DNA from 2 places in the Jeotgalibaca sp. MA1X17-3 genome. Region 2 is predicted to be linked to the other one. Evidence: predicted binding sites of a transcription regulator. Region 2 holds the regulator's gene; the other holds the start of a gene.

Region 1 (15,034 bases), 820 kb from region 2:
AATCCTAAGTTAGCATAGTTATCCCGTCGCTTATACATAGAGGTATCAAAGGGATGAATCGCGGTCGCCACATGGCCATCCTTTTTTAAACGCGATACCACAGATATAAAGTCTGATTCTTTTGGTAAAAACTGAGTGAACGGAGTGGTAATCGTAGGTGAAAAAGGTTCCATTGAAAGGCCTGTTAAAGCCTCGAATTCAATATTTGCTGTTCCGCCGCCATATCCTTGCGACAACATTTTCCCACTTTTACTTGTTTCTCCTAGCATCCTTGTAAAAGGAATCGGATCCCAATTTTTATTCATTTCCATAAGATCAAACGGATCAGAAAAACTCTCATTCATAATGTAAATCACATTGGCTTCTACTTGATCTTTTTCTCGGGATTGGTTGATTTCATCTGCTTTTTTTGGTACTTCTCTATCAAGACATCCATGCCTTCTTCGCTAAATCCTTCCGGCAGTTGCATGGGTGAAGATGAAAAGTTATATAAAAAGCCAGCTACAAATCCATTGTTATAGTAGTTCATCTGTTGACTGTACGGAATCCAATAAGCAGTGCGGTCATACGCCTTTTTTAAAATATTTCCTTCTGCTTGAAATTGAACAACATACCCCATTAATAAACTCATCAATAAAAATAGATTCGTTCGCCATTTCCAATTCAAGGGACTCAACGTTTTTTTCTTACGTTTAAATGCTAGAGCGAAAGCAAAAATACCAAAAGCTATACTAGAGAAAATTATAACAAGCATCAGAGGGGAAATCATATCCATTAAGAATGGTAAATCCGTTGCCATCCGAAAATCAGATGGATAAAACGGTTCTCCTCGTTGATTCATTTTCTCAAAAGTAATATACCCTACAATCATCGTCGCTACGAGGTAAATTGTATTTGTAACACGAATATTACCCGTGAGTGCCCACAACCAGATCGCCGGAATCATCAAGATACCCCAACTAATGAGAAACTTTTCGGTATGCCAATCCAATACAAAATTAGCGACCAGATTAAAATTCAGCTGATTTTGAAACCACTGTAAAAGCAATTGCGATATAAATACGACCAAAATTAAACGAAGGAGTTGCAGAAAAAAAACAGAAATTTTACAATTATTGAGGCGGGCTTTTTTTAATCTTTTAAAATAAGAATCCATTTTTTTCAGTACGATCTCCCCCGTTCTACATTACTTCTCTACTCATTTTCAGTTCGCCAGAAATCATCATACACGTTAATGGGTAAATGACGCTTATGTTTCGTACGCAAAAACCATCCTTCAATCGTTGTTGCATCTTTTTCGGAAACTTCTTTCCCTTCTAGATAATCATCAATCGATGCATAAGAAACCCCTAGAGCTTCTTCATCCGGAAGAGACGGACGGTTTTCTTCTAAATCGGCTGTAGGAACTTTATTATACAAGTGAGGTGGACAATTTAGCACTTCCAACATCGCTTTCCCTTGCCGTTTATTTAAGCGCCAAATTGGTATAATATCTGCTGCTCCATCACCATATTTTGTGAAAAAGCCAGTAACGGATTCACCTGCGTGGTCCGTTCCAATTACCACCCCTGCTTGTTCTCCAGCAATCGCATATTGAACAACCATTCGTTGACGCGCCTTGATATTCCCTTTATTAAAATCAGATATAGATAAATCCGTTTGCGTTAAAGCAGAAACTAATTCATCTGTAGCTGGTTTTATATTTACAAGAAGGGTTTTGTCTGGTTCGATAAATGCCAATGCATCCAGAACGTCAGATTTATCAGCTTGTTTTCCATATGGAAGTTCAACAGCGATGAATTGATACATCTTTTTTGTTTCTTGACGTAATTCAGTAATTGCCATCTGAGCTAACTTCCCTGTAAGGGTGGAGTCTTGTCCACCACTAATTCCTAGTACGAGTGTTTTCAAGAAAGGATGTGCCTTCATGTAATCCTTCATAAAATCAATACTCTTCCTAATTTCTTGTTGGGGATCAATAGTATCTTTCACTTTTAATTCTTCAATAATTTTCTTTTGTAAAGGCCGCACCGTCTATTCCTCCTTTAGATTTGTTTATTCTATGATTTAAAGAGGCTCACCATTTTTTCGAACTTCCTCTTTCAATCGTTTGATGGTTCTCATTTTATGATCATACGTCTCTTGTGACAAATCAACTGGATAATCTTCTGGATTCAAGATACGTTTATATTCATCCCACAAATCATGCAGTTGCTCGGTTGCGTAGGCTCTCACTTCTTCTAAAGAAGGTAATTCATAGACTCTTTTCCCCTCTACAATGATATCTTGTAGGATGGGACGCGCATCAAAATCAGTAATAGTTTTATTTATATACGTGTAAATAGGATGGAACATGAACAATTCTTTTTCTTTGTCCGGTTCCTCTTGCCATAGAGCAATATAATCTCCTTCAGATTTACCATCTCGCTTCCGAGTGATTCTCCATACTTGCTTGCGACCAGGAGTTGAAACTTTTTCTGCATTACTAGAAATCTTGAGAGTATCTACCATCTCTCCTTTATGATCTTCAATGCTAACTAGTTTGTAAACAGCTCCAAGAGCGGGCTGATCAAAGGCAGTGATCAGTTTAGTTCCCACACCCCACACGTCAATCTTTGCTCCTTGCATTTTCAAGTTTAAGATGGTCATTTCATCAAGATCATTCGACGCATAAATTTTAGCATTTGGGAAACCTGCTTCATCTAATTGCTGTCTTACTTTTTTAGAAAGATAAGCCATATCTCCACTGTCAATACGAACGCCAGCAAAGTTGATTTTATCTCCCATTTCTTTCGCTACACGGATTGCATTCGGTACACCTGAACGAAGAGTGTCATAGGTATCCACTAAGAACACGCAGTTTTTATGGCTACGTGCATAGGCACTAAATGCATCATAGTCATTACGATAAACTTGTACTAAAGAATGAGCATGGGTACCTGCAATGGGAATACCAAATAGTTTACCAGCGCGGGTATTAGAAGTAGCATCAAAACCACCTACATACGCAGAACGCGCTCCCCATAAAGCTGCATCCATTTCTTGTGCCCGACGAGACCCAAATTCCATCAAAATATCATCTTCTGCTACATATTTTAAGCGTGCCGCTTTCGTAGCAATCAACGTTTGGAAGTTCACAATATTTAAAAGTGCCGTTTCAATTAGTTGGCATTCTGCTAATGGCCCCTCTACTTGAACGATTGGCTCATTCGCAAATACCAAATCTCCTTCTAATGCAGAACGAATGGTTCCAGTAAAACGTAAGTTTTTTAGATACGTCAAAAATTCTTCTGGATACTCTTGGGAATCACGCAAGAAGTCAATATCACTTTCAGTGAATTGTAATTCTTCAACATATTTTACTAAACGTTCTAGACCAGCAAAAACAGCATACCCATTTTTAAATGGATAGTTACGGAAATACAATTCGAAAACAGATCTTTTTTCCGTTATTCCTTCATCCCAGTACGTTTTCATCATATTAATTTGGTAGAGGTCAGTATGTAGTGCGCGACCATCGTCTTTGTAGGTTTCTTCCAAGATAAGCACTCCTTCAATATCAGAATATTATTTTTTATTACAGGATTCATTTTCACTTATTATAACGTAAATCGTTTTATTTTTCCTTTTTTTCATTTAAGTCCTTATTTATATGAAAAGAAAGCGGAAGAAAAGGCGTTTAGATATAGGAAAAGGCTGGAACTTTTGTCCCAGCCTCTTCGTTGAACCATTTAATAAATGACTTTAATTCCTCGAGCAGCAATCTCAGATTCAGAATGAACGGTGTGTTCCATTTCATCTACCCCTTGCGAACTCACTTTATCAAATAAAATCTTCACGGTTTGAAGAAGGATTTTCATATCCAAAATCAACGAGTATTTTTTGATATAAATTAAGTCAAAATTCAATTTACTATTAAAATCAGAAGCATACTTTCCATAGACTTGTGCATAGCCCGTAATTCCTGCACGTACATTATGTCGTAAATAATAATGTGGGTTCATTTGTTTAAATTGATCCACAAAGTAAGGACGCTCCGGACGTGGCCCTACCATGGACATATCCCCTTTTAGCACATTAAATAGTTGAGGGAGTTCATCAATACGTAGTGCTCGCAAGTATTTACCGACTGGGGTTACTCGCATATCATTACTACTAGCAAGGACTGGACCCGATTCAGCTTCCGCCGTCACACCCATACTACGGAACTTGAGAATCTCAAATTCTCGTCCTTCTCTAGTAATTCGTATTTGACGATATAAAACCGGACCTTCTGAACTTCTTTTTACAAGAATAGCCGCAACCAACATAATCGGTGACGTTACTACGATTAGTAAAAGAGCTATTGCAATATCCAAAAGACGCTTGATTGCTCCATCTTCTTGTGGAATTCGGAATGCAGCCACTTCAATAATACTTTCGTCTTCGATGTTCATCATATTTGGATTAACCATCACTAAATTTTCAAAACTAGTATTTAAAAAGAATTTTTTATCTTCTTGCATGAGTAATCCATAAATACGTAGTTTTTCAGATTCTTCAATCTGACTTGCTAAGTAGACAATATCAATATCATGAAGATTTTCACGGACATTTTCGTAGTAATCAGATAGCACTACGTGAGTTACGAGATGACGAATGCTTTTAGTATTCGAAAAATTATCGACTGCCGCAAATACTTCTTTTTCCATTCCAACAATCATCACTCGTTTACTTCCACTTAAATGTTGGTAGGTTTTGAACACGATGGCTCTCCATGCAAACAGGATGATACACCCTACAAAAAAGTTAATGAGGATGACCGATCGAGGAAAGGTAAGCCATCTTCCCGCAAATGTAAGAGTCATAATAAATAATGAAATTACAAATTGACTAATAATCGTAATAAACAAAAAATCACTAATTGATTTATTGTATAAAATGTAGGTTCCAAAGAGAATATTCACAATGATAAATCCAATAGAGACATACAAAATACTACCTTGAAACGATTGAAAGTTGATATATGGGATATCAGAGCCAAATTTTAGTTTAAATGATAGAAATAATGATCCAATAAATAGCAGCAAGTCAATGATGGTAATCAAAACCCGGCGTGCTTTTGTCCATTCTTCTTTTTGATTCACGTTGTTTCCCTCCTTAAAGTCATAAAGACTTTATACATTTTACCACGAAACTTCAACCAAAGACAGACGAATGAAAGTGGAGCCTTTCCAAACGAAAAACTCCCCTATCAAATCAGAGTTTTTCTGCATTTGATAGGGGAGTTTCTTGAAGATTATTCTTTTTTTAATTCGATTCTTACATCATTCCGCCCATGCCTGGATCCATTGGAGGCATGTTTGATTCTAAAGTTGGATGATCTGCTACGACACCTTCTGTTGAAAGGATCATTCCAGCAACACTTGCGGCATTTTGTAGAGCAGAGCGAACTACTTTAGCAGGATCAACAATTCCCGCTTCGATCATGTTTACCCACTCATCTGTAGCTGCGTTATAGCCCATTCCATGTTCCATTACTTTCACTTGAGAAGCAATCACAGAACCTTCTTTTCCAGCGTTTTCTGCGATTTGACGAATTGGCTCTTCCAAAGCACGGGCAACAATACGTGCACCGGTTGCTTCATCGCCTGTCAATTCTAATTTCTCCACTAGATGTTGTACATTGATAAGTGCTGTACCCCCACCAGAGACAATTCCTTCTTCAACTGCTGCACGAGTTGCATTCAATGCATCTTCGATACGCAATTTACGTTCTTTTAGTTCTGTTTCAGTAGCTGCGCCGACTTTAATAACACCAACACCACCGGATAATTTTGCAAGACGTTCTTGTAATTTTTCACGATCAAAGTCAGATGTTGTATCTGCAGCTTGAGAACGAATCATCGCAACGCGTTGTGCAATGGTTTCTTTCTCGCCAGCTCCTTCAACAATAGTCGTATTGTCTTTTGTTACTACAACTTTGCTAGCATTTCCTAAGTGTTCTAAAGTGGCATCTTTTAATTCTAATCCTAAATCTTCTGCAATCACGGTACCGCCTGTCAATACTGCGATATCTTGAAGCATTTCTTTACGACGATCTCCAAATCCAGGAGCTTTTACAGCTGCTACATTGAAGGTTCCACGTAATTTGTTTAGAACCAATGTAGGTAGAGCTTCTCCATCGATATCATCCGCAATAATTAGTAGTGGACGACTTTGTTTTAAGATTTGTTCTAATAATGGTAGTACATCTTGAATATTAGAAATCTTACGATCGGTAATCAAAATGTATGGACTTTCTAAATCAGCTTCCATTTTATCATTATCTGTAACCATGTATTGGGAAAGGTATCCGCGATCAAATTGCATTCCTTCCACTACGTCTAGTTCTGTTTCAATTCCTTTAGATTCTTCAATGGTAATAACACCATCGTTGCCAACTTTTTCCATTGCTTCCGCAATCAATTTTCCAACTTCTTCAGAACCAGAAGAAACGGCTGCAACTTGTGATATCGATTCTTTAGAATCAACCGTTTGAGAAATCTCTGCTAATCCAGCAACCGCAGCTCTCGTAGCTAGTTCAATTCCACGACGAATTCAACTGGGTTTGCTCCTGCTGTAACGTTTTTCAAACCTTCACGAACAATCGCTTGAGTTAATACAGTAGCTGTTGTTGTTCCGTCACCAGCGATATCATTGGTTTTAGAAGCAACTTCTGATACTAACTGAGCACCCATATTTTCAAAATGATCTTCTAATTCAATTTCTTTAGCAATGGTAACGCCATCGTTCGTAATCAGTGGAGAACCGTATGCTTTTTCTAATACTACATTTCGGCCTTTTGGTCCTAAAGTAACTTTAACTGTATTTGCTAATATATCCACACCGCGAAGCAAAGCTGCACGTGCGTCTTCAGAAAATTTAATGTCTTTTGCCATTTTGTTTCTTCACCTCATCATTTTTTTGTTCAATGTTTTATTGATTTTCTTATTCTACAATTGCAACGATATCTGATTCTTTTATAACTAGATATTCTTTTCCATCAAATTTAATTTCAGTTCCGGCATATCTTTCAAATAAAACATGATCGCCTTCTTTAACAGTCATTTCAATCGTAGTTCCGGCATCGGTTACTAGACCGGTACCTGTCGCAATGATCGTACCTGTTTGTGATTTTTCTTTAGCTGATGATGGCAACACAATACCACCTACAGTTTTTTCTTCTTCTTTTTCTACTTCAATAATTACACGATTCGCTAATGGTTTTAACAAAAGTAATCCCTCCAATGCTTTTTTGTTAGCACTCTAATATCGTGAGTGCTAACCCATGTACCTATCTTAATCAATTCTTGTATAGATTGCAAGACAAAAGATTAACTTTTTTATCTATTATGTTATACTTTTCTGTAAGCTTATAAAATTTGAAATAGAAAGGTTATGAAATGAAGAAAAAATTATCTACAGCAAATATAATCATTCTAGTTTACTTAGCCATACAATTTTTACCGATTCCGCTCATGGTATTCATACCTGCAGAAGATCGAATTAAAATGAGCCTAACCATTAGTTTAGTAACGGCATTAATTGGATCAATTATCATGATTATCTTAAACATGAAAAAGAAATGGACTCCGGTAAATAGTATTACTCAAGGAAAGTCATCCTCTTATGGAAAAATCATCCTTTGGGGAGTGTTAGGTTTTATTGGTGCCATTATTCTTCAAGTCATTGCTGCTTCCATTGAAACGGCTATATTTGGAGTCACACCCGGGTCTCAAAATACAGATCTCCTATTAGATCTAACCAATACTTATCCTCTTTATATTTTTGGGTTAACTCTCTTTGCACCAATTATGGAGGAATTTGTTTTCCGAAAAGCAATTGTCACTCAATTAGTTGACCACATTGGTTTCATCGGAGCTGCAGTCGTAAGTAGTTTGTTATTTGCCCTTGCCCATATGGATGGCCACATGTTAATCTATGGAACATTAGGTTTATGGTTCAGTTATCTGTATCGAAAAACAAATAACATTTTGACTCCTATGTTAGCACATGGAATCATGAACGCTTTTGCTTCCCTTCCAGTCTTTTTTCCAGAACTCTTTTTGTAGTACCTTAAAAAAACTCTCCATCAGAAAGGAATCATATGACTTTAAAAGATTTATTAATTCAAATCACAGTGAAATTTGTCCTTGCGGCTTTATTCTTTTATTTTGCAGTTGACGGTGTTATAAAATTTGGATGGGGATTTGTCTCTATCTTAAGTGTTATTTTTGCTACAAATAATATTGTCCAAGGAATTCGAATGTTAAGTACCTATTTTAAAATCAAAAAAAATATTGATAAAAAATAGTTTTAAAAACTCTTCTAATGTAGAAGGACCTGGGATAAGCATTCCTAGATTCTTCTATTTTTTTGAATCACTTAAACAGTGATATCCTTATGAAAAGAAAATAAACACTTACCATTTCCTAGAGCTCCAAAAGGTGCTTCTGTCCTTTCACTTTATGCATCTGTCTTATTAAAGATTAGAATTATTCAAGAACATTGCCAAGGGAGCACTATTTAAGACACTATCAATCTCAAAAAAACTAATTTTTAAATTATTTCATAAAAAAAGACCTGTAAAATTCTTCTAGAGAATTTCACAGGTCTTTTTTAGGTATTAATGAACATCATTATCTAAGAAATAAATAAGTGTTTGTAGCTCATTGGTTAAGTCTACATTTTGAACACGAATGTGATCGGGAACAGAAAGTCGGATTGGAGTAAAGTTCATGATTCCTTTCACTCCTGCTTCGATTAACGTATTTGCAGCATCTTGGGCAACCGATTGCGGTACTGTTAGAATAGCTACATCAATTTGTTGAATACGAAGTTGGTTCATCATTTCACTCAAAGGATAAACCGGAACACCCGTAACAATTTTTCCAACAATATCATCTCTTACATCAAACGCACAACTGATTCGTACGTTATTATTCAAATGAAAGTTATAGTTTAATAGCGCATGTCCTAGATTTCCTACACCAATAAGTGCAACGTTAGTCAGTCGATCTTGATTCAAGGTTTTACTAAAGAAGTCCAGTAGGTACTCCACTTCATATCCGTACCCTCTTTTTCCAAGTGCTCCAAAATAAGAGAAATCACGTCGGATTGTAGCACTATCTACTTTAACAGCCTCACTAAGTTCTGTTGAAGAAATTCTTGTTTTTCCAGCATCATGAAGGTAACGAAGGTAACGGTGATAAATAGGTAAACGTCTTGCTGTTGCTTTAGGTATATCATGTGGGTTTGACATTTTTATTTTCTCTCTTTCTTATAGGGATTCCCTATATTTATCTATAGAATCTCATATAATCATTATTTTTATTTACTGTATTAGTATAACATTTGTTTGTGAAATATCCAGTATGTTGCTTCATTTTAAGCTGATTTGTGAAAAAAAAGCACAAGGAAGACCACAATTCTTGTATTAACGAAGAAATTAGTGATGCTTTCACATTAAAAAGTTGTGAACATGCCATTATTCTGAATCACTAACTCTATCAGTGCGACATAGGATATGCTAAAATGAGAGAGCCTGCTATAAACGTTATTAGTTATATTCAGAATAAACAAACTATCTTAAGAGAAAGAGGATACCAACATGATATTATTACAGGGGCAGAACCTAGCCCGCCACTTCGGTCCCACCGTTTTATTCGATAACATCCATATTACCATCCAAGATCACGAACGTATTGCGTTGGTAGGTAGAAATGGTGCTGGTAAATCTACCTTATTAAAAATTTTAGCTGGGATTGAACCTACTGATGCTGGAGTCGTTTCTAAAGGAAGAAATGTTTCCATTGGGTATCTTGATCAACACAGTGCAGTCGATTCGAATAAAACAATTTGGGAAGAAATGCTGACTATTTTTGAGCCCGTTATACGGCTAACAAAAGAAGCAGAACAAGCGGCTATTGCATTAACAGATGAAGCCTTATTAAAAGATGAAGCTGACTATCAAAAAGCATTAGAGCGCTATGACTTTCTTCAACAAGAATTACAAAAGAAAAATGCTTACGGATATGAATCAGAAATCCGTTCCGTCCTCCATGGATTCCAGTTCTATGATGAGGACCACGATCGTCCTATTGAACAACTATCTGGTGGCTAAAAAACTAGGCTGGCATTAGCTAAAATCCTTTTGGAAAAAAATGATTTACTTATTCTGGATGAGCCTACAAACCATTTAGATATCGAAACACTAGCATGGTTGGAAAATTATCTATTAGGATATCACGGAACTCTACTAATCGTATCTCATGACCGTTATTTTTTAGATAAGCTAGCAACTGGAGTCTATGAAATTAGTCGTAGCAGCATCCAACAATATAAGGGGAATTACTCCTATTATTTAAAGGAAAAAGCAGCTCGATTCGAACAAGAATTAAAGCAATATGAAAAACAGCAAGGAGAAATCGCTAAATTAGAAGATTACGTTGCACGAAATCTCGCTCGAGCTTCTACAACAAAAATGGCCCAAAGTCGTCGAAAACGATTAGAAAAAATGGATCGGATGGATCGGCCTAAAGGGGATGAACGTTCAGCACGCTTTTCTTTTGATATTGAAAAAGAAAGTGGAAATGTCGTACTGACTTTAGAGAATGGGTCCATTGGCTATGAAGAGACCGTGCTCTCTTCTCCCATTCAATTAGATATTCGAAAACACCAAGCAATCGCAATTGTTGGTCCCAATGGAATTGGAAAGTCTACTCTTTTGAAATCTCTCATAGATGTTATTCCAATGATAGATGGACATATCCATTTTGGGACCAACGTTGAAATTGGATATTACGATCAAGAATTAAAAAATCTATCCAATCATAAAACCGTTCTAGCGGAAATATGGGACCAACACCCAACGATGAACGAAAAAGACGTTCGAAGTATTTTAGGTAGTTTTCTTTTCACAGGAAGTGATGTTGAAAAAACGATTCCTTTTCTAAGTGGTGGCGAAAAAGCACGACTTTCTTTATGTAAACTAGCACTAGAGAAAAATAACTTTTTGATGCTAGATGAACCTACCAACCATTTGGATATTGATAGTAAAGAGGTCTTGGAAAATGCTCTCATTGATTTTGATGGAACGTTAGTTTTTGTTTCACATGACCGGTACTTTATCAATCGAATCGCAACTACCGTCGTCGAACTTTCTGAAGAAGGCAGTACATTGTACATGGGGGACTATGATTATTATCTTCAGAAAAAAGAAGAAGAGGCTGAATTAGCACGTTTAAAAGCAAGTGAAGAGAATGGAAAGTCAATAGTATCCAAGGAAATTGTATCTTCAACTACAGAAACTAAAAATGATTACTTGGAAAGTAAAGAAAAAGCAAAAATCGAACGAAAATTAAAACGTTCGATTGAAGAGGTGGAATCTACTTTAGAAATAATTGAAGAAAACATACACTCTCTCGAAAAAGAGCTTACGAAGCCAGAAATATTTGGAGATCATGAAAAAGTCCAAGAGTATCACGGAAAATTAATGGAAACTCAAAAACAACAAGATAGTCTTATGTCAGAATGGGAATCCTTACATTTAGAATTAGAAGACTTATAAAAAGAAGGGGATACAATCGGCTTTCCGATTGTATCCCCTTCTTTTTTTACTATTCTAACATTAAACCTGGTCGAGCATTTAAACTTAATGATGAAAATTCATCTTTCTTAAATTCAATATATGCTGCTGCACCAATCATTGCTGCATTGTCTCCACATAATTTCAAAGGAGGAATCAATAATTCAACATCCGGTAATTCATTTCGTACAGCTTCTGTCAGTGCCGTGCGTAACCCTTTATTTGCAGCTACTCCTCCTGCAAGTAAAAGTTGTTGTACTTGTTTTTCCTTTGCAGCTCGAATCGTTTTCGTGACTAGCACTTCAACCACACTTGCTTGAAAACTTGCGGCAACATTGAAAGGATCTAAATCGTCTCCTTTTTGCCTTGCATTATGAATGGTATTTATAACCGAGCTCTTTAGTCCACTAAAACTAAAATCATAGTGGTCTTCTTTCATCATTGCTCTAGGAAATTGTAACGTTTCTTCACCTTTATGCGCCATCTCATCCATCACTTTTCCACCTGGATAAGATAATCCTAAAACTCTGCCAATTTTATCATAGGCTTCTCCAGCTGCATCATCTCTCGTTTCACCAATAACTTCATATACACCATCTTCCGGCATATAAACTAATTCTGTATGACCTCCACTTACAATTAATGCTAGCAAAGGAAACACCAATGGTTGAACGAGTTGATTTGCATAGATATGACCCGCCATATGATTGATCGCAAGTAACGGCTTCCCGTGAGCATATGCCATTGCTTTCGCAGCACTCACTCCAATCAACAAAGAGCCAACCAAACCTGGTCCTTCCGTTACCGCAACCGCATCAATCTGCTCCATCGTCATCTCTGATTCATCAAGCGCTGATTCAAGTACTTGAGTAATTTGTTCTACATGATGACGACTAGCCACTTCCGGTACAACCCCACCAAAGCGCATATGACTTTTTATTTGCGAAGCTACAATATTGGAAAGAATTTCATTTCCATTTTTAATAACCGCAGCACTCGTTTCATCACAACTGCTTTCCACTGCTAATATATATACGTCTTCTTCACTCATTCTTTCACCTCTACTGCTACTCATAAATTTTCTCAATAGGAAGCCAGCAAAGGTACGCATCTTCAACTGGATCTACATAATAATCTTTGCGATAACCAATTTGTTTAAAACCAACTTTTTTGTATATAGAAAGAGCTGCTTGATTGGAAATACGTACTTCTAAAAACAGCTTGTCTATACTTTTTTCTTTACAATATTCCAATAGTTGGTACATTAGTTTTGAGCCAATCCCTTTTCTTTTGTGCTCGGGTAGAACTCCATAATTATTAATGGAACCTTCGTCTAGAATCAACATGCAGCCAATATAGCCAAGTAATTCACCATTTTCTTCATATCCTAAGTATAAATTATTAGGATCCACTAATTCCATTTGGAAAGAAGAGGTCTTCCATGTAGTGTGACCTCCATTAGCTTGAAGGGTAATCCAGTAGAGAGCTTCTGCTGTCTTAGGAGAACTTCCATCTAGGATAATAACTTTACCTTTGCTTACTTCCTGATGGTTCAATCCGTCTTCCTCTATTTTCATTTCGCTCATTTTTATTCCTCTTTCTCATCAAGAGTTTTTAAGTCCTCTCGAACAATCAAATGCATATCCAAAGCATCCTCACCATCACCATGATAATAATTCTTTTTTACACGTATAGATTCAAAACCCATCTTATCGTAAAGAGCTTTCGCTTTTTCATTGGAGACTCTAACTTCCAAGCTAAGACTGGCTACTTGCTCCATTTTTGCTACCTCAACTAAATTTCCAATTAATAAACGACCAATTCCTTGGCTTTGCCAATCCGGTACTACCGCTATATTTGTAATATGGATATTGCTACTTTCAAGACGAGACCCTAAAAAAGCTATAGGGGTCATTTTGTGATAAGCAACAAAATATAAAGATTTTTTGCTTCTTAATATATCGGTTTCTAACGCGGAGTAGCCCCAAGGAGTCAAACCTTGATATCCTTTTCTTTCAATATCAATAATGTCCGCAATATGCCTTCTTCGACCTATTTCAATCCGGATCATTTCATCATTTCTGACTCGATGTTTATCTTGTAAATAATTGGTACGTTCTGAAAATGCGACATTTTCTTTTATTTCATCCTTTTCTTTTTGAAGATTATCAAAAAGAGAGTGGAACTGATTAATCAATTCTTTCAATATAACCACCCTTCCGAACTTCCTGATGTGCCTCTTGCCATTTCTCTTCTGCTTCCGGTTTCTTTAAATATTCTGGTATAAAAAGATGTGTTTCAACAGCCGGAATCATTAATGAAAGTGCTGCTAATTTTGTAGCCCGGGGAAGGCCATCTTGTACAGGCATAAATTGGGCTCGTTCCCCTAAAACTTCTTGAATTCTTTCTTGATAAAGAGAAACGTCTTGTCCAACAAATAAGTAAGTTCCTTCTGCTGCCGCTAATTTTTGGAATAAATCTTCACTTGAAAGATGTTCATCTGGTACTAGGTTTTCTAATTGATCCTCTTTCATCAGGTAGACACCTGCATACACATTTTTTCTTCGCGCATCAATTAAAGGAACAATTTTCTTTTCGGATAATAGCGCATTGGCTGCTAATACTTGTAAACTAGAAACGGGAACTAGTGGTATATGTAAGGTCCATGCTAATGTTTTTGCAATCGTCGCACCGATTCTTACACCGGTGTAAGAGCCAGGCCCTTTGGTTACTGCTATTTGATTTAAGTCTTTCGGTTTCCAGCCACTAGCTTCCATAACCTGATCAATTGCTGGCATTAGCTGGGTACTATGCTGAAGTTTTCCATTTCGGGTGTATTCAGCTACCAATAGCCCATCTTCCACGGTTGCTACGCTCATTGTTTGATTTGATGATTCGATAGCGAGTATTTTCAAAATGTTCTTCCTTCCATTAAAAGCTGGTTTTTCTCAGCTCATTCTCTACTCATATTATAGCTTAATTCGCACCAAAAATCTTCTACTCATTTTTTTCTACTATATATATTAATGTTTTTCAAATGACACTCTGTCCCTTCAAGGGGTTTTATTTGCAAATGTAAAGAGAATGTCTAATAATATAGATAGGGAAAGAAACCGTTCCCTTTTTTCAATCAGTTTTTCTGAACTAACAAATTTTAAGGAGGAGTTAGAATATGAGTAACGGAAATGAAGATAAATTAAAAGGTATGAAGGATAAAGTCGTCGGAAAAGTAAAAGAAGAGTATGGCGATTTAACAGACGATGCATCCAAGGAACTTGAAGGTAAGCTTCAACAAGGTAAAGGGGAAGCTCGTGAACGTGTGGGCGATGCCAAGAAAGAAGTACACGATCGAGTAGATGACGCTTTAGATCATGACCATAAAAAATAATTAAATAATATATAAAAAAGCGCCTTTATGGGCGCTTT
Region 2 (15,034 bases):
CATATCCAGTTGTTTTATAATATTTTTTATGACTGTTGTGATAAATAACATCACGAATAATTCCTTCTAAAAGATTGTCTTCCTCTTTATTTTCTCCGACAATTCTTCTCGCTTGAGCCGTTCTACCAAATATTTTCCCACCGTTCTCCACTAAAATTTTTGCATCATCAGGGAGTCCCAGTTCTTTTGTATGGAGAACAGGTAAATCTGTAACAATCGTATTGTCAGAATGTAACGATAAGTGATACGCTTTTGCAACATCTAGAAGTTCGACCATGTTATTGCCATAAAATGCAGTTTCAATTGTCGTACGAAATTTGGATAACAAAGGATTTGACTTCTTTAAATCAGACTTTTCAAATCGTTCAATCGTTGCCATAATTCCCACTCCTTTTTTATTATTACTAGTTCTATTATAGCGAACTTTTAACCAAATGTAACCCCTTACATCTTTATTGTGAATATTTTAACTTATTATACAATAAAAAAAGCTTCCTATGGTCTCTACTTATCAAAATCAAGCAGAGTATATTATAGGAAACTTTCTCTTTAAAAATTATTTATTTTTTCTTTTGTTTGGCATCGAAATTGAAGGCGTCTTTCATTCTGTCAAAAAAACCACCATCTTCACCATCAATCGTATCTCCACTTACTTCGGCAAAGGCACGCAAAGCTTCTTTTTGTTTTTCATTCAAGTGTTTTGGTGTAACAATCGTTACTTTGACGTGTTGATCACCATTACCCGAACCTCTTAAACGAGGAGCTCCTTTTCCTTTCAAGCGGAAATTCGTTCCTGTTTGAGTTCCAGCCGGTATTTTAAGCTTTACATTTCCATGTACAGTAGGGACTTCAATTTCAGTTCCCATAGCTGCTTGAACAAAATTAATAGGTAATACGTAGAAGATTTCTGCGCCTTCTCTGTCAAAAACATCACTTTCTTCAACAGCAAAAACAACATACAAATCGCCGTAAGGACCACCGTTAGATCCTACTTCACCTTGTCCAGCCAGTCTTAACTGTTGTCCGTCTTCAACACCTGCTGGAACCGTTACAGTTACAGAGTGTTCTTTTTCTACATGTCCACTTCCCGTACAGGTTGGACATTTTTCAATAATTTCTTTTCCGGTTCCATGACAAACATCACAAACGGCTTGAGTCATCACTCGACCAAATGGTGTATTACGCTCTACCTGAACTGCACCAGCACCATGACATTTAGAACAAGTTACAGGTTCTGTACCCGGTTTTGCTCCACTTCCATCACAAGTCTCACATTGCTCTTCACGAGCATAACGAATCGTTTCTTTTTTACCAAAAACTGCTTCTTCAAACTTCAAATGAATTCGGTATTGTAAGTCGGATCCTTGACGAGGTGCATTATAATTTCGTGAACGAGAGCCTCCGCCCCCTCCAAAGAAGGTATCAAAGATATCATCAAATCCACCAGTAAATCCACCAAATCCACCTTGGCCACCGCCAAATCCTCCACCAAAGTTTGGATCTGTACTTGCATGACCATACTGATCATAGGCAGCACGTTTTTGTGAGTCACTTAATACCTCATAAGCTTCAGCAACCTCTTTAAATTTGTCTTCCGCATTAGCTTCTTTATTAATATCCGGGTGAAATTTTTTGGATAGTTTACGATATGCTTTTTTTATTTCATCGTCTGAAGCATCTTTAGCTACGCCAAGAACTTCATAATAGTCTTTTTTCGCCATTTATTCTCCTCCATTTGATTGCTATTTATCTGGATTATCTCAATTTATTTGTAAAAATAAAACTAATTTGAGGATTGCCAATCCATTTTTCTATAGCAACTCAAAAAGTCTCATCAATCTATTCAACCAAACACGTACAGCACCGAAATAGGGTCTGTACGTGTTTGGAAATATGTTGAATAGCTTGCTTTTCGTTATTGTAACAAGGAATGGTACAAGTTAAAAGCTTTTTACTCGTTATCCATTTCTTCAAAATCAGCGTCTACTACGTTATCTTCTTCAGAGCCTTCAGTAGCACCCTCTTCAGATTGTTGTTCTTGAGCTGCTTGCTCGTAAAGTTTTACAGTTAACTCTTGAACAATTTCGTTCAAAGCGTCACGTTTTGTTTTCATTTCTTCTAAGTCATTTGCTTCTACAGCTGCTTTTAGTTCATCACGAGCTTCTTCAGCTTTTGTAACTTCTTCTGCGTCTACTTTACCTTCTAGGTCTTTCAAAGTTTTATCCGTTTGGAAGATGATTTGGTCTACTTCATTACGTAGTTCTACTTCTTCTTTACGTTTTTTATCTGCTTCAGCATTTGCTTCTGCATCTTTCACCATGTTTTCAATCTCTTCGTCTGTTAAACCAGATGAAGATTTGATCGTGATTTTTTGTTCTTTCTTCGTTCCTAAATCTTTCGCACTTACATTTACAATTCCATTTTTATCAATATCAAAGGTTACTTCGATTTGTGGAATTCCACGAGGTGCTGCAGGGATATCAGTCAATTGGAATCTTCCCAATGTCTTGTTATCAGCTGCCATTGGTCGCTCTCCTTGAAGTACATGTACATCAACAGCAGGTTGATTATCAGCAGCCGTTGAGAATACTTGAGACTTGCTTGTTGGAATCGTTGTATTACGGTCAATTAATTTCGTGAATACTCCGCCCATTGTTTCAATTCCTAGGGATAATGGAGTTACATCTAATAGGACAATGTCTTTTACATCTCCACTGATAACACCAGCTTGGATTGCTGCACCCATTGCTACTACTTCATCAGGGTTTACTGATTTATTTGGTTCTTGTCCAGATTCACGACGTACAGCTTCTACTACTGCAGGAATACGTGTAGATCCACCAACTAAGATAACTTGGTCAATTTCAGATTTAGAAATTCCAGCATCTTTAATTGCTTTACGTACAGGGTCTTTTGTTCTTTCAACTAACTCTGAAGTCAACTCATCAAATTTAGCTCTTGTTAATGTCAACTCTAAGTGCATTGGTCCAGATTCTCCAGCAGTGATAAATGGTAAGCTAATTTGAGTAGAAGTTACACCTGATAAGTCTTTTTTAGCCTTTTCAGCTGCATCTTTCAAACGTTGTTTAGCCATTTTATCTTTAGAGAGGTCGATGCCGTTTTCTTTTTTGAATTCAGCTACCATATGAGCAATAATCTTGTCATCGAAGTCATCTCCACCAAGACTGTTGTCACCGGATGTACTCAAAACATCAAATACTCCGTCTCCCAATTCAAGAATAGAAACGTCAAAAGTTCCGCCACCTAAGTCAAATACCAAGATTTTTTCTTCGGTATCTGTTTTGTCTAAACCGTATGCTAATGCTGCTGCAGTTGGTTCGTTGACAATACGTTCTACTTCTAGTCCAGCAATTTTCCCAGCATCTTTTGTTGCTTGACGCTGAGCATCATTAAAGTAAGCAGGTACAGTGATAACTGCTTTTTCAACTTTTTCACCTAAGTATTCTTCTGCATATCCTTTTAGATATTGCAAAATCATTGCAGAAATTTCTTGAGGAGAGTAATCCTTACCTTCCATTTCAACTTTATAGCCTGCTTCTCCAACGTGACGTTTGATTGAGCTAACAGTGTGTGGGTTCGTAATTGCTTGACGTTTCGCAACTTCACCGACTTGAATTTCTCCATTTTTAAAGGAAACAACAGATGGTGTTGTACGATTTCCTTCTGGATTTGCAATTATTTTTGCTTCTCCACCTTCTAAAACTGCAACTGCAGAGTTTGTAGTTCCTAAGTCAATTCCGATTATTTTACTCATTTATATATACCCCTTTTAAGTTATTTTTTTATTTTTTTAAGTTTCTCATTCTTATTGTGCCACTATTACCATCGCAGGTCTAAGAATTCGATCGTTTAAAACATAACCCTTTTGCATGACCGCAACAACCGTATCTGGTTCTTGCCCTTCTTCTACAGGTTGTACTTGAATAGACATATGGAAGTTAGGGTCAAACGGTTCATTAATTGGGTTAATAACCTCAATTCCTTCATTTCCTAATGCACCATTCATAATATTATAGACAATTTCGACTCCTTTTTTCAAATTCATCGCTTTCTCATCATCTACCTCTATCTCTAGTGCTTTTTCTAAGCTGTCCATAACTGGTAACAACTCGGTTGCCAAACTTTGAGATCGATATTTAGCTGCATCTTGTCTTTCTTTTGTATTTCTTTTTTTGATATTCGCTAATTCTGCTTGCAAACGAAGGTAACGATCACTCGTAGCTTCCAGTTCGGCTTTTAATTCCTCTAATTCTGAAGAACCATTTTCATTAATCGTTGGTTCTTGATTTGTTTCATTTTCAAATCCCTCTACATCTTTATCAATGTTTTCCGGATTATTTTTATTATTATCTTGTTCCACAACCATTCCTCTTTTCCTTAATCTTGATAGAAATCATGCATACTATCGGAGAGTTCATTGCTTGTTAAACGCATAATATTGATGATTTTATGGTATGGCATATTCGTGGGACCTAACAAAGCAATCAGTCCCTTTCCATTTCTTCCAACATCATAAGTAGCAGTAATCATACTAAAGTTATTGAATAGTTCATTATTCATTTCTGTACCAATTCTGACGGTAAGGTCATCTTGGTTAGAAAGTAAAAGAGTGTGCAGATCCTTGGATTGATGGATCATACTATAAATACTTTTAATCTTTTCACTTTCATTTGTTTCTAAATAATTAAGAAGATTCATCCCACCGCCAACATAAATTCGTTCACTATCCATCTTAGAAATTACTTCTTTAAAGATACCAAACAAATCAATTTCAGAGTCGACGTATTTTTTAATAATAATAGGAATTTCATTCTGTAACTTATGATACACTTCAGATAATTTTACCCCTACTAACTCTTCATTAAAAATATTAACAATTTTTTCTAACTGTGAAGAATCAATATGATTTGCAAGTGTGAAGATTTTATTCTCCACGAATCCTTTATCTGTAACAAGGATCGCCATATATTGGCCTTTGGTAACCGGTACAATCCGGAAACCGGTTAATCGGCTATTTTTCGTTTCGGGTCCAATACTTAGTGCAGTATAATTCGTTAAGTATGACAACATTTCTGCAGATGTTTCAATGATTTCTTGAGCTTCCTTGTATGGCATTCGGATAGAAGACTGAATCTTTTGTTGAATATCTCGATAAGAATGATTCATTTTCTCTTCTTTTAATTGATCGACATAATATCGGTATCCTTTATTAGAAGGAATTCTTCCAGAAGAAGAATGTGTCTTTTCCAAAAACCAAGTTCCTCAATTCTCATCATATCGTTTCGAATGGTGGCAGGACTAACTGGGAGTTTTGATTCCCTTAATAAATTTTTTGACCCAATAGGTTCACCATACTCAATATAATGTTTAATGATTAGATTGAGCACAAGAAGCTGTCTTTCTGTTAACATAATTATTCACCTCACTTTAGCACTTAACCGAACTGAGTGCTAACCCATGAATAAATTTATCACGGCACAGAACATTTGTCAACAATATCCTACTATTTTTTAAATCTAATTTTTTCATTCACCATATTCCCACTAATCCAAGAGAAAACTACGGAAAACTTCATTTCCTAAAAAAGTACCTTGATGAGTCAACCGAATGTGATCGTCTTGTATTTCAATTAAATTTTCTTTTAACAACGTTTCTAAGACGTCTCCGTAGAGGTCCTCTATTTCCAGATTATACTTTTGCTTAAAATCCGACCGTTGAACGCCCTTCATCCTTCTCATCCCTAAAATCATTTCTTCTTCTATTTTTTCTCGTGTTGTAAGTGTATTACGATAAATGATCGGTGATTCTTTCTTTTTCAGAGGAGCTAGATAGTGTTGAATGGGTCCATGGTTAATGTAGCGACTTCCGTCAATGTACCCATGCGAGCCGGCACCGAATCCAAAATAAGAATCATTATTCCAATACGTTAGGTTATGTTGAGACTCAAATCCTGGCTTTGAATAATTAGAAATCTCATACTGTTTTCTACCGGCTGCTTCCATTGTTTGGATAGCTAACTCATACATATCTGCTTCTTCATCTTCAGAAGGAAGCGGTAATTTCCCTTGGCGCATTAAATTATAGAAGATCGTTTTATTCTCTAAAATAAGTGAATAAATAGAGTAATGAGGTAAATCTAGTTCCAATGCTTTTTTTAAGCTATCTTCAAAATCTGCGTACGTTTGATTAGGTAATCTAAAAATTAAATCAATACTTATATTTTCAAAACCGGCTTTATGAGCATCGTCTACACACTTGTAAACTTGTTCTGACGTGTGGATTCTTCCTATTTTTTTCAGAATATCATTGTTAAAAGATTGGACCCCCATACTAATCCGATTGACTCCATGCTCTCTCATCACTTTAAATTTTTCAAAAGATGCACTTTCCGGGTTTGCTTCTACTGTAAATTCTACACCTGAATCCATTGGATAGTAGGTTTGAATTCCCGTGAACAGTCGATCCAATTGTTTTTCGTTTAAAGTAGTAGGAGTCCCTCCACCAATGTAGAAGGTGGAGACCTCTTTTTCTGGATACTTTTCTTTCATAAGAGCCATCTCTTGAATCGTTGCATCGACGTATTCGTCTACAGGTTGTCCTTCCAAGAATACTTTGTTAAAGTCACAATAAAAACAAATATGATCGCAAAAAGGAATATGCAAATAGGCTGCCGTCATTCTTTCATCTCCCTATTTCCGTTGAGACTTTCTGGATTTTCTAGAAAATATTTTTCACTTTCTAGTTTATCCATATCCAATTGCTCTATTAAACCTTGAATACCAGAGAACTTAACCTCTCCTCTTAAATAATGATGCCAACGGACTTTAATTTTTTCACCATAAATCATTTTATTAAAATGAAATATATTTACTTCTATCGTTTTTTGACGATCTTTTTCAAAGGTAATGTTGTAACCAATCGAAGCCATCCCTTTATACCAAGTTCCTTGAATACATACGCTAACAACGTACACACCCGTTTTTGGCAATCGAATATGCTTTTCCACTCTAAGATTCGCTGTAGGGTAACCTAACGTCCGTCCGCGTGCATCTCCATGCATCACATATCCATCAAATTGGTAGATGTAGCCCAATTTACTATTGACATACTCCATATCCCCTTCATCCAATGCGGTACGAATATTAGTTGAACTAATTTTTGATCCATCCGAAACCCGTTCGGTTACTTCAATAATATCAAACCGATTTTTTGCATAGATGGGTAAAGTCTTCATATTTGCAATGTCTTTGGGTCCATAACTATAATCAAAACCTGCAACAGCAACTTCTGCATGTAAGTTTACAATATACTGATCGACAAATTCTTGTGGTTTCAGAGTACCGAAGTCATACGTAAATTCAATGACATAAAAATAATCAACACCTAAACTTTCCATCAACTCTATTTTTCGCTCTAATATCGACAAGTATTTCATTGAATCAATATCCAATTTTTTATATACGATACTAGGATGGTGGTTAAAAGTCATGACTGCTACTTTTAAATTTCTCTTTTCTGCTTCTGCTTTCGCTTTTGCAATGACTGCTTGATGCCCTAAATGAACCCCATCAAAATAACCTAAAGCCAATACGACAGAATCATCGGGAATTTGTTCTTTTTTGTAAGGGTGATGTATATTAATAACTTCCATTTTTTAGCTCTCTTTCATTACCATAATAGTCTCTAAGGTAAAAACATTTTTCTTGGTTTCTTAAAGCCAGGTTTAGTTGGATGTTCCTTATATAAAGCAACTAATTGTCCAGAATAATATAGCGCAAGTAGGGGAGTATCTTTATCATCCATAAATGCTTCCGATTCAATTACGGCCCCATTTTTAATTCGATCCCATAAAGGTTCTGTTAGATGGAAAGCAGGGTATTTTTCAAAAATCATATCGATTGGTTGTAAAATTTCATCCATTCGATTATTTTCTTTTATTTCCCGTACTTGATCCAAAGTAAAGCAGTCTTCTGTCGCAAATGGTCCACTGTGGGTCCTTGTTAACTGGGACATATGGGCTGGGAATCCTAATTTTTCACCTAAATCAACAGCAAGTGTACGGATATAAGTCCCCTTTCCGCACCTTACAGTAAACTTCCAAGAAACAGTCTGAGTAGAATCATCATAGTGTGGTTCAGAAATTCGTTGAAAATCGTAAATAGTAGCTTTTCGGACGGGTCTAACAACTTCTTCTCCACTACGAGCATATTCGTATAATTTTCTCCCATTCACTTTTACCGCCGAATACATTGGAGGAATTTGAGTGATTTCACCAAGAAAACTAGCCATCTGTTCATCAATTTCAGCGAGGGTCCATTTTCGATCAACTGGCTTTTGAGCAATTACTTCGCCGTGTGCATCTTCTGTTGTCGTTGAAAAACCTAAAGTGATTTCTCCTGTATAAGCCTTACCTAAATCGGTCATGAACTCTACTGCTTTTGTAGCCGTTCCAATGCAGATAGGTAAAACTCCATCTACTTCTGGATCTAGCGTTCCCGTGTGTCCAATTTTTTTAGTATGTAATATTTTTCTTAATTTAAAAACGCAGTCATGGCTGGTCATGCCTTTTTCTTTCCATAATGGTAATATTCCATCCATTGCATTTTCCTCCTCATTTGTTTCAAAAGTTTATTATACCATAATCATTCGTAGTAAAAGAATGAGAATCATCGTTGAAAGAGTTTAAAATAACCATAAAGAAACCTGCTTCCGATTTCCAACGAAAGCAGGTTATGTTAGCGATATAGAAAATAAAGGGTTATCCCCATTATTAGAGTTCCGATTAGAAAAAAGAAGTGAAAATAGGAATGCCTGGTTTTATGTCGAAAAAAGAACATACCAGCAAAACCGCCTACCCCTCCTCCGAATAATCCGAGGAGAAGCAAGGTCTTTTCTGAAATACGCCACTTTCTTTTTTGTGCTTTTTTCTTATCGATTCCCATCAAAGCAAATAGAAAGATGTTCAGTAAGAAAAAGATGATGATACTAAGACCTCTTAAATCAAGTAATTGGTTCATCGTGTTTCGTACGTATTACTTAAACGAACAATTTCTACGATCGTATCGGTAGCTTTTTCCATACTTTCTACTGCTATAAATTCATAACGTCCGTGGAAGTTTTCTCCACCAGCAAAAAGATTAGGTGTTGGAAGCCCCATGTAGGTAAGTTTCGATCCATCTGTTCCTCCACGAATTGGTTCAATGATTGGTTTGATATCTAAATTTTTCAATGCTTTTTCTGCCAGTTCAATTGGACGCATATCCTCTTGTAGAATTTCTCCCATGTTATAGTACTGGTCACTGATCGCTACACGTACACGATTGATTCCGTATTGTTGATTGATTGCATCTGCAACTGTTTGCATATTCGTTTTCTTGTCTTCAAAGGATTTGCGATCATGATCACGAATAATGTAAGTCATTTTGCTATCTTCAACGGTACCTTCTATTCCAAGAAGATGGTAGAATCCTTGTCTTTTATCTGTTTGTTCAGGTACTTCATTTGCTGGCAAACGTCGATCAAAGTCCATGGCGATTTTGATTGCATTAACCATCGTATCTTTAGCCGTTCCTGGATGAACATTTTTCCCTTGAATCGTTACAATCGCTTGAGCAGCATTAAAACTTTCAAATTGAAGTTCCCCAATAGGACCTCCATCCATTGTATAGGCAAAATCACAATCAAATCCTTCTACATCGAATAAATCAGCACCTTTACCGATTTCCTCATCAGGACCAAAAGCTACTTTTATTTCACCATGTTCAATAGTTGAGTCATTCATAATCGCCTCTACAGCAGACAAAATTTCAGCAATTCCTGCTTTATCATCTGCACCTAACAAGGTTGTGCCATCTGTGGTGATTAACGTTTTTCCAATATAGTTTTTTAAGTTAGGAAAATCTTCTGGTGACAGAACAATTCCTTGTTCTTGATGGAGGATAATTTCAGTCCCATCATAATTTTCATGTACCACTGGAACTACATGCTCTGATTCAAAATCCGCAGTATCCATGTGAGCAATAAAGCCAATGGATGGTAATTTTTTATCTGTATTCGCAGGAAGGGTTGCCGTCAAAAATCCATTTTCAGCATTGTAATGAATCGCAGACATTCCTATTTTTTCTAGTTCAGGTTGCAAAACTTCTTTTGCAAATGCTACTTGGGATTCTGTTGAAGGAACAGTCGTGCTTGCTTCATCAGAACGGGTATCAAATTTTACAAAGGTCATAAAACGATTTAATAGATGTTCATGGGTCATAGAAATACTTCCTTCCAGTCTATAAATTATATGGTTACATATTTTCGCACTTAGATTGTAGCTTACAATTCATGGTCAAACAAGAAAGGATTGGTGTCGACTTCTGATTCAAAGATTTCCATATCCCAATCAAATTGTTGTTTCCATTCCAATACTCGTTTACTTAGTTTGGGAATACAAATTTTTTCAATATGATGTCCAGGATCTAACACGGTCAAACCATCTGCTTGCATGTCATGAGCTGTATGGTAGTAAACATCTCCTGTAATATAAACATCTGCATTTTTTTGAATTGCTTTTTTATAATACTTCCCTGCATCTCCACCACAAATTGCAATTCGTTTTACTTTTTGATCTGGATTAGTAGTAACCACTCGCAAGCCTTTTACGTCAAACGCTTTTTTTGTTTTTTCAACAAAATCTTTCAGTGACATTTCTTCTTTCAAATTACCTACTCTTCCTAATCCGAAAGCTAACTCTTGATTTTTTTCAATCGAATACAGTTCATATACCGGTTCTTCGTAAGGATGACTTTGAAGAAGTGCTTCGATAATAGCTTGTGTATCTTTTTCTTCGAATATGACTTCTAATCTTACTTCAGCCACTTCTTCAGGAACTCCTACTGTTCCAATCGTTGGTTGAGCAGATTGAACAGGTGTAAATCGACCTACTCCATTTACTTGATAGGAACAATCGGAATAGTTCGCGGTAATATTTCCCGCTCCCGCCGCCGTCATTGCTTCTCGTACGAATTCTATATGTGTGTGAGGAACATAAACATTGATACGTTTTAAGGGGATTCTTCGAGTGATATCCATGATTTCAATCTCTTTCAAATCAAGCGCCTCTGCAAGCCAATCATTCATTCCATCTTGTGCATTGTCCAAATTGGTATGGGCTGCATACACGCGAATATCATGTTTGATGATATTCGCATACATTTTGTTTTGTTGGTTTGTTAGATCTAATCGTGCAATGGGACGATAGATAGGTGGATGATGTGCCAATATGAAATCAACATTGTTCTCAATAGCTTCTTCGACGACTTCAGGTCTAATGTCCAGAGTAATCATCATCTTCTTAATTGGGTATGACAAATCTCCGATATGTAATCCGATTGGATCATTTTCTTCTGCCAACCATAAGGGAACGTTTCGTTCAAACTGCTCTACAAATTCAAAACCGGAAATATAGTTCACAAAATCTCCTCCTTGATTTGTTGGATCCTTTTTTCCGTTTCTACTTTCTTATCAGAAACATCTCTTGTAGATTGTGCTAAACTATTCAGAATATACTGATATTTTTTAATTTCTGCTTGCCATTTCTTTTTAAATATTGGAGATTTCTCTTTTCTTAAAAACAGACCAAATAGAAAATCATTTTCCGTATAAGGTTCAAGATCAACGGAACATTCGGCCACTAAAATTTCATATATTTTTTCATTTTCTTCAATAATTTTTTCTTCAATAATTTTGTAACCATTTGTTAATAACCACATTCGTAGTTTGGGTTCTGAATTATTTGGTTGTAGAATAAGACGCTGAATTCCCTTTAAACGCTGCTCTTCTTTTCCAGCATCCAAAATTCTGGCAATTAAGTCTCCACCCATCCCACAAATCGTAATCGTATCGATATGATCTTCTGGTTCAACAACAGAGAGTCCATCTCCTAATCGAGCTTCAACTACTTCACAAACGTTTGATTGCTCAATTTGTTTCTTTGCTGCTGTAAATGGTCCTAGCACTACTTCTCCTGCGATAGCAGACGTAATCCATCCTTTTTGTGCGAGATAACAAGGTAAATATGCGTGATCGGAGCCAATATCTGCCAGACGTGCTCCTTTTTTTACAAAAGATGCCGCGGTTTCTAGGCGTTGAGATAGTTGAAATTCATTCAAGTAGTGCTCCCCCCTTTTCAATTTTACTTTCACTCCTAATCTTATCAGTTTCTTACAGAAAATTAAAGGCTTCTTCCCTAATAAAAAAAGCGACCAATAAAAATGGTCGCTTTCAGAATTATTTTATTCTAGAAAATCTTTGAGTTGTTTTGAACGGCTTGGGTGACGAAGTTTTCGCAATGCCTTTGCTTCAATTTGTCGAATTCGTTCTCTTGTTACACCGAAAACTTTTCCTACTTGTTCCAAAGTACGAACATTCCCATCATCAAGACCAAAACGTAAACGAAGAACATTCTCTTCACGATCCGTCAATGTATCCAATACTTCTTCCAATTGCTCTTTCAAGAGGGTTTGTGCAGTATGTTCTGCTGGACTTGTAACATCTTGATCTTCAATGAAATCACCTAGATGAGAATCATCTTCTTCTCCAATTGGAGTTTCAAGAGAAACAGGCTCTTGAGCAATTTTCAAGATTTCACGAACTTTTTCTGTAGGAAGGTCCATTTCAGCACCGATTTCTTCTGGTGTTGGTTCTCTTCCTAAATCTTGAAGTAATTGACGTTGAATTCGTACTAATTTATTGATCGTTTCAACCATATGTACGGGAATTCGTATGGTTCTAGCTTGGTCAGCTATCGCACGCGTAATCGCTTGACGAATCCACCACGTTGCATAAGTAGAGAATTTAAACCCTTTTTCATGGTCAAACTTTTCAACAGCTTTCATTAACCCCATGTTACCTTCTTGGATTAAATCTAGAAATTGCATCCCACGACCGACATAACGTTTCGCAATCGATACAACCAAACGCAAGTTAGCTTCTGCAAGTTCTTGCTTAGCTTCCATTTCACCTGCTTGAATACGAATTGCTATTTCTTTTTCTTCATTAGCTGTCAGTAATGATACCCGTCCAATTTCTTTCAGGTACATTCTTACGGGGTCATTTATTTTAACTCCTGCTGGAACAGTAACTTCTGCTACTTTTTTTGGTTTTTTCTGTTTTTCTTCAGGAACATCTTTTTCTTCTGTTTTCAGTTGGCGTTCTGTAGGACCGCCATCCGCATCGACAACGCTAATTCCATTGTCTTCCATTTTTTGAATTAACTTATCCATTGCATCCGCATCTAAGGCGAAAGGTGTTGCAACTTTATCAGTCAAATCATCATAGAAAATAGTCCCCAATAGTTTCTGCTCTTTGATCACCTTATTCGTTAACTGAATAAATGTTAACCCTTCTTCATTTCTTTTAATTGCCATAAAATAATTCCTCCATCCCATACGGATTATTTCTTCGTTACTTTGATCTTCTGCGAAAGGGTAACGATGTCCATGAGTAGTCGTTTGGCTTCCTCGTTTTGTTGGTTACGATTTGCTTCTCTCATTTCTTTCATCTTTTGTTGAAGCAAAACTTCTAAGCTAGCCTTTGAAGAAATAATGTGGACAAGATCAATAATTTCTTGCTCTGATACATCTGATTGTAGATTCAGCATTTCAATTTCAATAATATCTTTTATTAATTCAGTATTATGGATACGATCCAGGAAACGATCTATTTGGCCGACTTCTTTTAAATCATCATGAAACGATTCGTATAGTAAAAAGATTGTTTGATACTTCTCATCTTGAAAATGGAAATCTGGCTCAATATCTTGTAAGTAGTTCCAAGCTTCTTCATGATGGAACAATCGATATAATAACTGTTTTTGACTAATTTCTGATTGAGTAAGCTTTTTTTAGCAGGTACTGCTAACGTTGTTTGGCTACTAACCGAAGGCTTTTTTTACGTTCTTCTTGACGACTCTTCATATAATCTTGTTGATTATCTTGAAGTTGTTTTTTTAACGTTTCTGGATCCAAAGAAAATTCATCAGCTAATTCATTGATATACAATTCTCTTTCCACAAGTGATTCTACATTCACCAGTTTCTTTAAAATCTCATCCAAGTATCGAATTCGATTGTTTTCTGAATTTAAATCCAATTTTGTTTTTAAATAGCGTGATTGAAAATGGAAAATAGTTTCTCTGTGGTTTTTTAAAGCTTTCTGAAATGCTTCGGCCCCTTTTTCTTGGATATATTCATCCGGGTCCATCCCAGCTTGTAGAGGGAAAATAGTAATATCAAAGCGATTTCCAACCTGAAGCAAATCAATCGCTTTTTGAGTTGCTTCTAAACCAGCTCGATCACCATCATAAGCAATTACAACAGAATCAACCAACTTATTGAGAATTCGAATCTGTTCATCCGCTAATGCGGTACCCATAGAGGCTACACCATTTTTGATCCCAACATTCCATGCAGCAATGACATCCATATATCCCTCAAATAAAACAACCTCAGAACTTTTCCTCATTTCTGGTCGTGCTTTATCTAAGTTGAATAAAAAATCTCGTTTACTAAATAAAATAGTTTCCGGACTATTTAAATATTTTGCTTCGTGATAGTCTTTCTCACTATTTTCTTCCCCAGGCAGCAACCTCCCAGAAAAAGCAACAACTTTTCCCTTTTCATTTCGTAAAGGAAAGATAATTCTAGAAGAAAAACGATCCAAAAGTTCTGTTCCATTTTTCCAATCCGTAAAAATCCCCGTTTCTGTAAGGAGTTCATCTGGAAAATGATCTTTTTTCAAAATTTGATAGGTGGTTGTTTTATTAGAAGGAGAGAAGCCAATTTGGTATTCCACTAAAAGCTCTTCTGTAAATCCTCTGCCTTTTAGATAGTTGAGTGCTTTTTCACCTGTTACGGTGTTCATCAGTATTAGATGATAAAAAGCAGAAGTCTGTTCATGAATCTGGACCAATTTATCTTTTTTATTTTGCATCGGATTGGGGGCGTTTCTTCCATCTAATTGAAGGTCGA

What was found. The regulator HrcA, encoded in region 2, represses chaperone genes, less so after heat shock. The targets are predictions, from matches to a motif close to TTAGCACTCNNNNNNNNNGAGTGCTAA.
Region 1: a site for HrcA is predicted at 7,280-7,306, ahead of groES (co-chaperone GroES). Genes of this name have one in related genera too.

What each region holds. Positions count from the first base shown of each region.
Region 1 covers NZ_CP090983.1:2,258,701-2,273,734, forward strand. The annotation lists gene LZ578_RS11225 (LTA synthase family protein) at 1-356, opposite strand, end outside; gene LZ578_RS11230 (hypothetical protein) at 365-946, opposite strand; gene nadE (ammonia-dependent NAD(+) synthetase) at 1,195-2,031, opposite strand; gene LZ578_RS11240 (nicotinate phosphoribosyltransferase) at 2,068-3,540, opposite strand; gene LZ578_RS11245 (sugar transferase) at 3,732-5,126, opposite strand; partial or broken gene groL (chaperonin GroEL) at 5,302-6,920, opposite strand; gene groES (co-chaperone GroES) at 6,970-7,254, opposite strand; gene LZ578_RS11260 (CPBP family intramembrane glutamic endopeptidase) at 7,425-8,093, shown strand; gene LZ578_RS11265 (DUF4305 domain-containing protein) at 8,129-8,335, shown strand; gene LZ578_RS11270 (redox-sensing transcriptional repressor Rex) at 8,648-9,283, opposite strand; partial or broken gene LZ578_RS11275 (ABC-F family ATP-binding cassette domain-containing protein) at 9,632-11,590, shown strand; gene tsaD (tRNA (adenosine(37)-N6)-threonylcarbamoyltransferase complex transferase subunit TsaD) at 11,640-12,659, opposite strand; gene rimI (ribosomal protein S18-alanine N-acetyltransferase) at 12,676-13,194, opposite strand; gene rimI (ribosomal protein S18-alanine N-acetyltransferase) at 13,197-13,814, opposite strand; gene tsaB (tRNA (adenosine(37)-N6)-threonylcarbamoyltransferase complex dimerization subunit type 1 TsaB) at 13,798-14,523, opposite strand; gene LZ578_RS11300 (CsbD family protein) at 14,781-14,996, shown strand.
Region 2 covers NZ_CP090983.1:1,438,335-1,453,368, forward strand. The annotation lists gene LZ578_RS07165 (phosphoenolpyruvate carboxykinase (ATP)) at 1-379, opposite strand, end outside; gene dnaJ (molecular chaperone DnaJ) at 561-1,721, opposite strand; gene dnaK (molecular chaperone DnaK) at 1,952-3,775, opposite strand; gene grpE (nucleotide exchange factor GrpE) at 3,827-4,387, opposite strand; gene hrcA (heat-inducible transcriptional repressor HrcA) at 4,399-5,271, opposite strand; gene hemW (radical SAM family heme chaperone HemW) at 5,565-6,698, opposite strand; gene ribF (riboflavin biosynthesis protein RibF) at 6,695-7,672, opposite strand; gene truB (tRNA pseudouridine(55) synthase TruB) at 7,705-8,619, opposite strand; gene LZ578_RS07205 (DUF1294 domain-containing protein) at 8,757-9,038, opposite strand; gene pepT (peptidase T) at 9,035-10,279, opposite strand; gene LZ578_RS07215 (Nif3-like dinuclear metal center hexameric protein) at 10,342-11,478, opposite strand; gene LZ578_RS07220 (tRNA (adenine(22)-N(1))-methyltransferase TrmK) at 11,475-12,176, opposite strand; gene rpoD (RNA polymerase sigma factor RpoD) at 12,300-13,433, opposite strand; gene LZ578_RS07230 (hypothetical protein) at 13,460-13,861, opposite strand; gene dnaG (DNA primase) at 13,923-15,034, opposite strand, start outside.